2 regions of the Stenotrophomonas sp. YJH_SMC_122 genome follow, and region 2 is predicted to be linked to the other one. Evidence: riboswitches for the same ligand, from Rfam matches in the RefSeq annotation. Region 2 holds a riboswitch; the other holds the start of a gene.
The links. Region 2 has a riboswitch for thiamine pyrophosphate ahead of thiC (phosphomethylpyrimidine synthase ThiC). Riboswitches for the same ligand answer to the same signal wherever they lie in the genome.
Positions count from the first base shown of each region.

Region 1 (5,527 bases), on a different contig from region 2:
CCGCGTGGCCTTTTCCCTTTCTGCCAGCTGAGCGGCCGAGGCCGCTTTCAGCCTTGCTTCATGCCACCTGCCGCTAGATGAATGCGCAAGCCGCTCGATACGCCAGGCAATGTTCCGGCAATGTTGGAACGCCAGCGTGGACATCACGGCAGCCGGGGCGCCCCGCGCCCTCCCTGCCCAGCGTGGCATGCACCTCACAGGAGAACGAATCATGCTCAGTACTTCCACACTCAGCTTCCGTGGTCTGGCGATGGCGCTGGCACTGGTGGCCGGTGTCGCCGTGGTCAGCGATGCCAGCGCGATGTCGAGGAAGGACAAGCGCACCCTGGTCGGCGCCGTGGTCGGTGGCGTGGCCGGCAACCTGCTCTCCAACGGTGATCCTGCCGCCACCGTCGGTGGTGCCGTGGCCGGCGGCGCGATCGGCAATCTGACCACCTCCGACCGCCGCGACCGTCGTTATTACGACAATCGTTACTATGACAACCGCTACGACCGCCGCTACGATCGTGGCTACTACCGCAGCGGTTACTACGACCGTGGCGACGACCGCCGCTGGCAGCGCGAGCGTTACTACGACAACCGCTACTACCACGACCGCGGTCGCCATCGCGGCTGGTAAACGGCACGGCGGCGGTACCCCTGCCGATGGCAGAGACGGGCGGGTCGATGACCCGCCCGTTTGCGTTGGCCGCGCGCATGGCGTTGAATGCGCAGCCTTGGATGTGACTTTCCCCTCTCGGGCCGCGGCATGACGTCTTCCTCCCACCGTGTGCAGGGCCTCAACAACGACGAGGTGGCTGCCGACTGGCCACCGATCAGCGCGGCGGACATCGCATGGCTGCGCCAGCGCTACTCGCAGCTGGACAGCGGCAGCCAGCCACGCTGGCACAGCCCGCGGCCACTGTCGGCTGCCGCCATCGTCGATGGCACGCGCGGCGCAGTGTTCATCAAGCGCCATCACCACAGCGTGCGCAACGCGGCCTGCCTGGAGGAAGAGCACCGCTTCATCGCCCATCTCGCCGCTGCCGGCGTGCCGGTGGTGCAGGTGCTGGCGGCAACCGATGGCCACACCGCGGTCGAGCACGGCGAATGGACGTTTGAACTGCACGACGTCGGCGTAGGCGACGACCTGTACCGCGACGCGGTGTCGTGGTCGCTGCTGACCGATGTCGCGCAGGCCCGCGAAGCCGGACGCGCACTCGCACAGCTGCACCGCGCCGCCGCCAGCTACCACGCGCCCCAGCGCAGCACCCATCTGCTGGTGGCGCGCGACGACCTGATCCGCGCCGACGATCCGATTGCCGCAATCAAGGCAGGGCTGCACGAGCGCCCCGGCCTGGCCCGCTATCTCGCGCGCATTCCGTGGGAAACGCAGCTGCGGCGTGACGTGCTGCCGTGGCACACGGGACTGGCCGAGCGCCTGCACGACGAACCACGGCTGTGGGCGCACAACGACTGGCATGTCTCCAACCTGCTGTGGCGCGACGGGCAGGTCAGCACCGTGCTGGATTTCGGCCTGACCTCGCCCACCAGCGCACTGTTCGACCTCGCCACCGCAATCGAGCGCAACGCCGTGGCATGGCTGGAACTGGCGCGCGGCATGGAGGCAGTGCGCATCGATATCGCGCTGGCGCTGCTCGATGGCTACCGCCAGGTGCTGCCGCTGTCGGCGGCACGCGTGCACCTGCTGGCCGACCTGCTGCCGATGGTGCATTTCGACTTCGCACTGTCCGAAGTGGAGTATTTCGAGGGCGTCACCGGCTCGACCGCCAATGCCGATGTGGCGTGGCAACCCTTCATGCTGGGGCATCCGGCGTGGTTCCACAGCGCGCCAGGGCAGGCACTGCTCAACGCGCTGCACGCGGCAGCCTGAAGGGCACCGGCTCGCAAATCCGTACCATTTGTAGTGAAATGGTCACCTGAAGCGGGGGTGCCTGGATCTGCCAGGCTGAGAGAGTCCCTTGGAACCTGATCCGGTTTGCACCGGCGTAGGGAGCTTTGAGCCGCAGCCACACCCCCATCCTGGGCCGGTGCACCTGCGCGCCGTCGCTTCGTCTCCCTTGTTGGCCGAAGACGAACCGAATGAACCGCTGCCTGCGCCCCACCGTGCTCTCCCTCGCCCTCTGTGCCGCGCTCCCGCTACATGCCAGCGAGGCCGAGGCCACCACCGATGCGGCCGCCATCGGCGCCGAACGCTCACCGACCGAACTGGCAGCGGTGCGCGTGCAGGCCGGCAAACCGAAGGCCGATACCTCGCGCGTGAACGCCTTCGGTGGCGGTTCGTGGAAGGACACGCCGGCTTCGGTGAATGTGCTCGAGCGCGACTATCTCGACCGCCGCCAGCTACGTTCGCTGTCCGAGCTGGCCAGCAATGATGCCTCGCTGGGTGATGCCTACGCGCCGGTGGGCTACTACCAGAACGTCGCCATCCGCGGCTTCGCCCTGGACGCCGCCACCGGCTACCGCTTCAATGGGCTGTCCATCGCCGGCGAGCAACGCCTGGCGCTGGAGAACGTGCAGTCGGTGGAGATCCTCAAGGGTGAAGCCGGCCTGGCGGCAGGCGTGATGGCGCCGGGCGGAATCATCAACTACATCGGCAAGCGCCCGGCCGAAGTGCGCACCGCCACGCTCGGTACCGATTCGGAAGGCTCGCGCTACGTCGCCGTCGATGTCGGCCACTGGATCACCCCGCGCTTCGGCCTGCGCCTGAATGCCGCATGGGACTCCAGCAATTCCTATGTCGAGCATGCCGATGGCCGCCGCAACTTCTACTCGCTGGCCGCCGACTGGCTGATCGGCGAACGCGGCAAGCTGGAGGTGGACGCCAATTACCAGACCAGTTCGCAACGTTCGGTGTCCGGCTACCAGCTGCTGGGCGCACGTGACCTGCCGCGCGGCGTCGACCGCGAGCACCTGCTCGGCTACCAGCCGTGGCAGCGGCCGGTGGATATCGCCAGCACCAACATCACCGCGCTGCATACCTACGACTTCAACGACGCTTGGCAATCACGTGTATCGGTGGGCCACAGCCGTTCGGTGATCGATGACAACGTCGCCTTCGCCTACGGCTGCTACTACGCCGCGCAATGTGCCGACGGCAGCGTGCCGGGCAACTACTTCGCGCCGAACGGCGACTATGACATCTACGACTACCGCAGTCCGGACGACACGCGCCGCAACCAGCAGGCTCGTGCCGAACTGCGTGGCCGCTTCGAGACCGGCAGCGTCGGCCACCAGCTGACCATCGGGGCCGACTACTTCCGCCGCACCGTGGACAGGCGCCCGAGCGTCAACGAGTACGTTGGCACCACCAACATCCACGACGCACCGGTGCCGGTGTTCGCGCCGTCGCCGAAGATGCCGGGCCCGTCCGCACGTCGCCTGGACAGCCGCCAGACCGCGTTCTTCGTGCTGGACCGGATCAGCTTCGGTGACGACTGGCAGTGGCTGGCCGGTGGCCGCTTCGTCCGCCTGGATGAGCGCGCCTATGACAAGCGCGGCACCCCGCAGCGGCACAGCCGCCTGTCGCGCTTCCTGCCACAGACCGCGGTGGTGTGGAAAGCCACCGACCAGCTCAACGCCTACGCCAGTTACGTGCGCGGCATTTCGCTGGGCCAGGAAGCGCCGTTCTGGACCAGCAACGCCGACACCTTCCTGCCGTCGGTACAGTCGCGGCAGCTGGAAGTGGGCCTGAAGTACGTGCCGGTCGAAGCGCTGACCCTGGGCGCGGCGGTGTTCCGCATTTCGCAGCCGTACCAGTACGCCAAGCCGGACAGCAGCGACGTGGGTTACACCTTCGTCGAGGAAGGCACCCAGACCCACACCGGCCTGGAGTTGACCGCCAACGGCCAGCTGACGGATGCACTGCAGATCGTCGCCAGTGCCAGCGTGCTGCAGGCGCGCGCGCGCGACACCGGCACGCCGGCCTATGAGGGTCATCAGCTGGTGAACGTGCCGAAGGTGCGTGCCAGCGTGCACGTGGCCTATGCGCTGCCGTTCGTGCAGGGCCTGGATGTCACTGGCGGGTGGCGCTATGCCGGTGCCAACGTGGCACGCGCCGACGGCGCCGTACGCGCGCCGGACTACTCGGTGTTCGATGCCGGCCTGCGTTTCCAGCACCGGCTGCACGAGCGCGCCGTGACCTGGAACCTGTCGGTGGACAACGTGTTCAACCGTTTCTACTGGCGCGATACCGGCAGCAGCGGCGGTGACTACTACCTGTTCCCCGGCGCACCGCGACAGGCGCGCCTGTCGGTGACGTTCGCGCTGTGAACGGCGTCGTGCTCGAGTGGACCGCCGCGCTGTGCAGCGTCCTCGGCGTCTGGCTGATGGCCCGCCGCCGGCTGTCTGCATGGCCGGTGGGCCTGCTGTCGGTCATGCTGTATGGCCTGGTGTTCGCCGAGGCCAAGCTGTACTCGGACACCCTGCTGCAGGTTGCCTTCGGTGGTTTCCTGATCTACGGCTGGCTCAACTGGCGCCAGCACGCCGCCGATGAGGGCAGCATCCGCATCGTGCCGCTGGCGCGAGGCAAGCTCTTGCGTGACCTGGCCATCGGCCTGTGCGGCGGCGTGACGCTGGGCGCCGGCATGCACAGCTTCACCGATGCCGCGCTGCCGTGGCTGGACGCGATGCTGACCGCGCTGAGCCTGGTCGGCCAGTGGTGGCAGGCACGCCGCCACGTCGCCTGCTGGTGGGTATGGATCGCCGTGGACGTGGTCTACGTGGGCGCCTACCTGTTCAAGTCGCTGCACGTGACCGCCGCGCTGTACGTGTTCTTCCTCGGTCTGGCCGTGTTCGGCCTGCGCGCATGGAGCGCGGCCGCGCGTGAACCGCAGGTGGCAACGCGGTAGAGCCGCGCCATGCGTGGCTGTTGCTGACAATCGGCGCGCCATCCACGCATGGCGTGGATCTACGGGGTCAGGGCCAAACCCAGCCGCAGCGGCTGGCGCATGTCCGCCGGCGGTCCCGCCTGCAGCGGGCCGGCCTGCAGCGTCGCGCGCAGGTCGGCGTCGACCTGGGCGTCACCCAGGCTGTCGAATTCCAGTTTCGAAATACGGCCATCCGCCGCGATCCACACGCTCACCGGCAGCGGCGTCGGCGTGTCCGGGTGGGCCTGCAGCCACTGCAGCACGCGCTGCGCCTGCGGGTCCTGCTCCTGCTGCAGGCGCTGCTGCAGCTGGCCACCCACGGCGGCGGCGTAGGCCATCCAGTGCGCAGGGGCTTCCTGCGCGGACGCCGCGGCACTCCCCAGTGCCAGTGCGCCGAACACTGCAGCCAGACGCCGCCACCAGCGGCGTAGGCCTGTCCTGTTCCCTGCCATGACCATCGCCTGCCTCCTGCGCGCCCATCCAGCGCGCCATGGTCGGCGTCATAGATGACAGGCAGATGGCGGTCGGCCCGGCGCGATCACTCGCCCAGGTCGGCCAGCACCTTGCGCGAGGGCGCGAAGAAGGTCACGCCGGTGGTGGCGGTGGAGAAATCGAGGATGCGGTCGTGCAGCGGCGCGGGATTGCCGATGAACATGCGC
Region 1 covers NZ_JCAFST010000002.1:232,048-237,574, reverse strand. The annotation lists gene AC5P66_RS04620 (glycine zipper 2TM domain-containing protein) at 212-619, shown strand; gene AC5P66_RS04615 (phosphotransferase enzyme family protein) at 749-1,873, shown strand; TPP riboswitch at 1,917-2,012, shown strand; gene AC5P66_RS04610 (TonB-dependent receptor) at 2,083-4,272, shown strand; gene pnuC (nicotinamide riboside transporter PnuC) at 4,281-4,850, shown strand; gene AC5P66_RS04600 (hypothetical protein) at 4,910-5,326, opposite strand; gene AC5P66_RS04595 (Dyp-type peroxidase) at 5,407-5,527, opposite strand, start outside.
Region 1: linked by a shared signal. The riboswitch ahead of AC5P66_RS04610 (TonB-dependent receptor) and the one ahead of thiC (phosphomethylpyrimidine synthase ThiC) in region 2 are both predicted to bind thiamine pyrophosphate.

Region 2 (5,527 bases):
GCTGCGCTGCACCACCCACAGCGCCAGGCCCAGTACCGCCATGCCGAACACGCCCAGCGCCGCGCGGCCGGCAGCGGTGTCATCCAGCGCGGGGTACAGCAGCACCGCGATCAACTGGGCGCCCAGCAGCCAGGCCGAAGGATGACGGCGGGCAATGGCCAGCCAACGGGTGGTCATGGCAACAGGCATGGTGTCCTTCCCCCAGGGTGATGCGCGGAGCATAGCGGGGAGCGGCGTGATGAGCGGTGGTGCCGGCCGCTGGCCAGCACGCTTCCCCGCCCCCGCACAACCGGCTGCCGGCCAGCGGCCGGCACCCGGCTACTCGTCATCCCTGGTGGTAGACCTCTGCGCCAGCCGCGCGGAACTCCTCCGACTTCTCCTTCATGCCGGCCTCGGCGTAGTCACGCACATCCTGGGTGATCTTCATCGAACAGAAGTGCGGGCCGCACATCGAGCAGAAGTGGGCCAGCTTGTGCGCATCCTTCGGCAGCGTCTCGTCATGGAACTCCTTGGCCTTCTCCGGATCCAGGCCAAGGTGGAACTGGTCTTCCCAGCGGAACTCGAAGCGCGCCTTGCTCAACGCGTTGTCGCGAACCTGCGCGCCCGGATGGCCCTTGGCCAGGTCGGCTGCATGCGCGGCAATGCGATAAGCCATGATGCCGTCGCGCACGTCCTGGCGATTGGGCAGGCCGAGATGCTCCTTCGGCGTCACGTAACAGAGCATGGCCGTGCCGAACCACCCGATCATCGCCGCGCCGATCGCGCTGGTGATGTGGTCGTAGCCCGGTGCGATATCGGTGGTCAACGGCCCCAGCGTATAGAACGGCGCCTCGCCGCACTCACGCAGCTGCTTGTCCATGTTCTCCTTGATCAGCTGCATCGGCACGTGGCCGGGGCCCTCGATCATGGTCTGCACATCATGCTTCCAAGCGATCTTCGTCAGCTCGCCCAGTGTTTCCAGCTCACCGAACTGCGCGGCGTCGTTGGCGTCGGCGATGCAGCCCGGGCGCAGGCCGTCACCCAGCGAAAAGGTCACGTCATAGGCCTTCATGATTTCGCAGATCTCTTCGAAATGCGTGTACAGGAAATTCTCCTTGTGGTGCGCCAGGCACCACTTGGCCATGATCGAGCCCCCGCGGCTGACGATGCCGGTCACCCGCTTGGCGGTGAGTGGCACGTAGCGCAGCAGCACGCCGGCGTGGATGGTGAAGTAGTCCACGCCCTGCTCGGCCTGCTCGACCAGCGTGTCGCGGAAGATCTCCCAGGTCAGTGCTTCGGCACGGCCGTCAACCTTCTCCAGCGCCTGGTAGATCGGCACCGTACCGATCGCCACCGGCGAGTTGCGGATGATCCACTCGCGGGTTTCATGGATGTGCTTGCCGGTGGACAGGTCCATCACGGTGTCACCGCCCCAGCGGATCGCCCACACCAGTTTCTCTACCTCCTCGGCGATTCCCGAGGAAACGGCGCTGTTGCCGATGTTGGCATTGATCTTGGTCAGGAAGTTGCGGCCGATGATCATCGGCTCGCTTTCCGGATGGTTGATGTTGTTGGGCAGCACCGCGCGGCCGCGCGCGATTTCATCCCGCACGAACTCCGGGGTGATGATCTTCTGGATCGAAGCGCCGAACGCCTCGCCCGGGTGCTGCTGCAGCAGGCCCGCATCGCGGATCGCTTCCAGCCGCTGGTTCTCGCGGATGGCAACGAATTCCATTTCCGGCGTGATGATGCCGCGCCGCGCATAGTGCATCTGGGTGACGTTCGCGCCTGCCCGTGCACGGCGCGGCAGGCTGCGTGCGGGGAAGCGCACGGCAGCGAGCTTGGGGTCGTGCTCGCGATCACGCCCGAACGACGAACTCAGGCCTTCGAGCTGCTCGGTATCGCCACGTTCCTCCACCCAGCCGCGACGCAGTGCCGGCAGACCGGCGGACAGATCGATACGCACGCCCGGATCGGTGTAGGGGCCGGACGTGTCGTAGACCGTGACCGGCGCATTCTCTTCGCCGCCGAACAGCGTCGGGGTGCGGGTCAACGCGATCTCCCGCATCGGCACCTGCAGATCCGGGCGCGAACCGGGCACGTGGATCTTGCGCGAGCCGGGAATGGGCCGGGTCACGGATTCGGAGAGTTGCTGGGCCTGTTGCTGCAGGGCGGAGAGCTGTGCGTTCATCGGGCATCGTCCAGGAAGGTCAGGGACGAAGCGGCGGCGCACTGCGACCGTGCCCGGACGCTCCTTGGGCGGAGTCCGGGAATGGCTGCATTGCAAAGCTTCCCTACGCCGGTATGAGCCGGATCAGGTTCCAAGGGACTGTCTCAACCGCGGCCACATGGCCGCGGTACCCCCGCTTCTTGGCGTGCATTAGAGCATAGACCGCCCGCCTCCGGAGTTGCCCCCAATCGATATTCGTTAACAGAACCATGACGTCGCGTTCAGTAACGTGCACGTCCGTCGCGCTCCAGCGACCGATGCTTCCTTCGCCGCCGACGCGGCCCCTGCCCGGTTCGCGCTGCATGCCGCCGGCCCTTCGCTGCAAGCTCTGCTCGCTCCCCTCAATCCCTTGATCGGAGAAGCTCCTTCATGGTGTTTCGCGTTTCCATCGCACTGGTTCTGCTGCTGGTGCTGCTTGCCGGTATTGCACCCGGCCCCTTCAATACCGTGGTGCAGAGCATCCTCGGTGAACTCATCCGCGGCATCGGCTGGCTGTACCTGCTGGTCGTGTTCCTGGCGCTGGTATTCCTGATGTACCTGGCCTTCGGCCGCTTCGGCAACCTGCGCATCGGCGGCGAAGACGCCGAACCGGAGTTCTCGCGAGCCAGCTGGATGTCGATGCTGTTCGCCGCCGGCATGGGCATCGGCCTGGTGTTCTGGGGCGCCGCCGAGCCCATTTCGCACTTCAGCAAGCCACCGGAAGGGCTTGCTCCGCAAAGCCTGGACGCGGCACGCGCCTCGATGCGCTATGCATTCTTCCACTGGGGCCTGCACCCGTGGGCCATCTACGCGCTGATCGGGCTGGCAATGGCCTGGTTCCAGTTCAACCGCAACGGCCGTGGCCTGGTCAGCGACATGCTGCAGCCGATCATCGGCCGCCACCATCGCGGCTGGATCGGTCGGGTGGTCAACATCGCTGCAGTGGTCGCCACCGCGATCGGTGTCGCGACTACGCTGGGCTTCGGCACCATCCAGATCGCCGCCGGCATCGAGCGCGTGTTCGGCGTGCAGGCTACCGTCCCAGTGCAGATGACCATCATTGCCGTCGCCTTCGTGCTGTATATGGCGTCCACCGCCAGTGGCGTGGAGCGGGGTGTGAAGTGGCTGTCCAATTTCAACCTGGCGTTGGCTGCCCTGCTGGCAGCCATCCTGCTGGTGCTGGGGCCGACCGGCTTCATCTTCGATACGTTCACCACCACGCTGGGCTCCTACCTCAACCAGCTGGTGACGATGAGCCTGCGCATGTCACCTTTCTCCGGCAGCACCTGGGTGGCGGACTGGACAATCTTCTACTGGGCCTGGTGGATCTCGTGGGCACCGTTCGTAGGCTCGTTCATCGCACGCATCTCGCGCGGCCGCAGCGTGCGCGAGTTCGTGATCGGCGTAGTGCTCGCGCCGACGCTGCTGGGCTTCTTCTGGTTCGCGGTATTCGGCGGCACCGCGCTGTGGGCGCAGATCTTCGGCCATGCCGACCTGGTGCAGGCGCTGGGCAATGGCTACGAGACGGTGCTGTTCACGCTGTTCGACAGCATGCCGCTGCCGCTGCTGCTGTCGTGCGTCGCACTGGTACTGCTGATGATCTTCTTCGTAACCTCGGCCGACTCGGCGGTACTGGTTCTGGCCAGCATGTCCACTGACGAAGCAGGCGATCCTCCGTTGAAGCGCAAGCTGGCCTGGGGCATCGCGGTGGCGTTGATCGCAGCGGCGTTGCTGCTGGCCGGCGGCCTGGATGCACTGCAGGGCATGATCACGATTGCGGCGTTGCCATTCGCACTGTTGATGGTGCTGGTGATGGTGTCGCTGTATCGGGTGCTGGACCAGGAATACACGCGCGAGCGGCGGCAGGCGCAGCGCCAGCGGCACATGATCGATGCGTGGATCGCACGCGAGATGGCGGCGCAGGAGGAGACGCAGGCCGAGGCCGCACGCGCGCACGATCAGGATTGAGGGTGTTTTGCAGCCTGCGGCTGCACCGCTTTTTCAGGCAAGGGCCAAGGTCAAATTCAAAGGCGGCTCTGGGTTGCTGCTGGTTGGGTGGGGCGGTGTGGGTGGGCAGGACACGCCGTGAACCCATCCATGGGGGCTCGATGGCGCCATCCATGGCGCCAACGGTCCTGCCCACCCACACCGCCCCACCCCCGACAGTTTCCCGGTAACGGTTGGTTTTCCACGCTTTGCGTGGAAGATGTGTATCGGAAAACAAGAAGGGGTCGGATCCGTTTTCCTTCGGAAAACGGATCCGACCCCAACACACAGCGCGCGGCTGTTGCCTTTGCCTTTGCTCTTGCTCTTCTTTTTTCTTTTCCTGCGGTGACGGACACGGAAACTGTCCGTGGCCAGGCGGGTGGGTTGGCTGGGGGCGTGTGATCTGGCCCCCCGTCAGCGGCCCCCAGACGATCCACCCGCCCGGCTAAGCCCCGTATCACTGCCATCACCGCAGAGGGGGCTCAGCCCGGTGGCCGGGAAACCTCAGTACCCCGCCGCCTGCCCGTCCTTGCGGCTCTCCGAAGCACCGTAGTAAACCCCGGTGTCGGGATCGCGCATGATCGCCTGGTAACCGCCATACGGCCCATCTGCGAACACGATGCGATGCCCCTTGCGCATCAGCGCACGCACTGTTTCATATGGGAAGCCGGTTTCCAGATTCACTTCGCCACCATCGGTCATCGCCGTGGCCTGCCCGGTCGGCTCGGTCGAGCCTTCATGCTGGATGCGCGGTGCGTCACCGGCTTCCTGCAGGTTCATGCCGAAGTCCACCAGGTTCATCACGATCTGCGCATGGCCCTGCGGTTGCATCGCGCCGCCCATCACGCCGAAGCTGGCATACGGCTTGCCACCCTTGGTAATGAAGGCCGGGATGATGGTCTGGAACGGGCGCTTGCCCGGTGCGTAGCCGTTGGGATGGTTCTTCTGCAGCACGAACATCTCGCCGCGGTCCTGCAGGATGAAGCCCAATCCCGGCGGCGCCATGCCGCTGCCCATGCCGCGGTAATTGGACTGGATCAACGACACCATCATGCCGTCGGCGTCGGCCACGGTCATGTAGATCGTGTCGCCTTCCTCCAGTTGCTTCGGTGTGCCCGGCTGCACTTCCTTCAGGGCCTTGTCCATCGAGATCAGCGCACGGCGCTGCGCGGCGTACTCCTTGGAGATCAGCTTCTGCACCGGCGCCGGCTGGAATGCCATGTCGGCGTAGAAGCGCGCACGGTCGGCGAAGGCCAGCTTCTTCGCTTCGACGAACAGGTGCACGTGCTCGGGTGAGCCGAACGGGATCTTCGAGAAATCGTAGCCTTCCAGCACGTTGAGGATCTGCAGCGC
Region 2 covers NZ_JCAFST010000016.1:44,343-49,869, forward strand. The annotation lists gene AC5P66_RS18180 (ion channel) at 1-189, opposite strand, end outside; gene thiC (phosphomethylpyrimidine synthase ThiC) at 326-2,170, opposite strand; TPP riboswitch at 2,253-2,354, opposite strand; gene AC5P66_RS18190 (BCCT family transporter) at 2,579-4,156, shown strand; gene ggt (gamma-glutamyltransferase) at 4,679-5,527, opposite strand, start outside.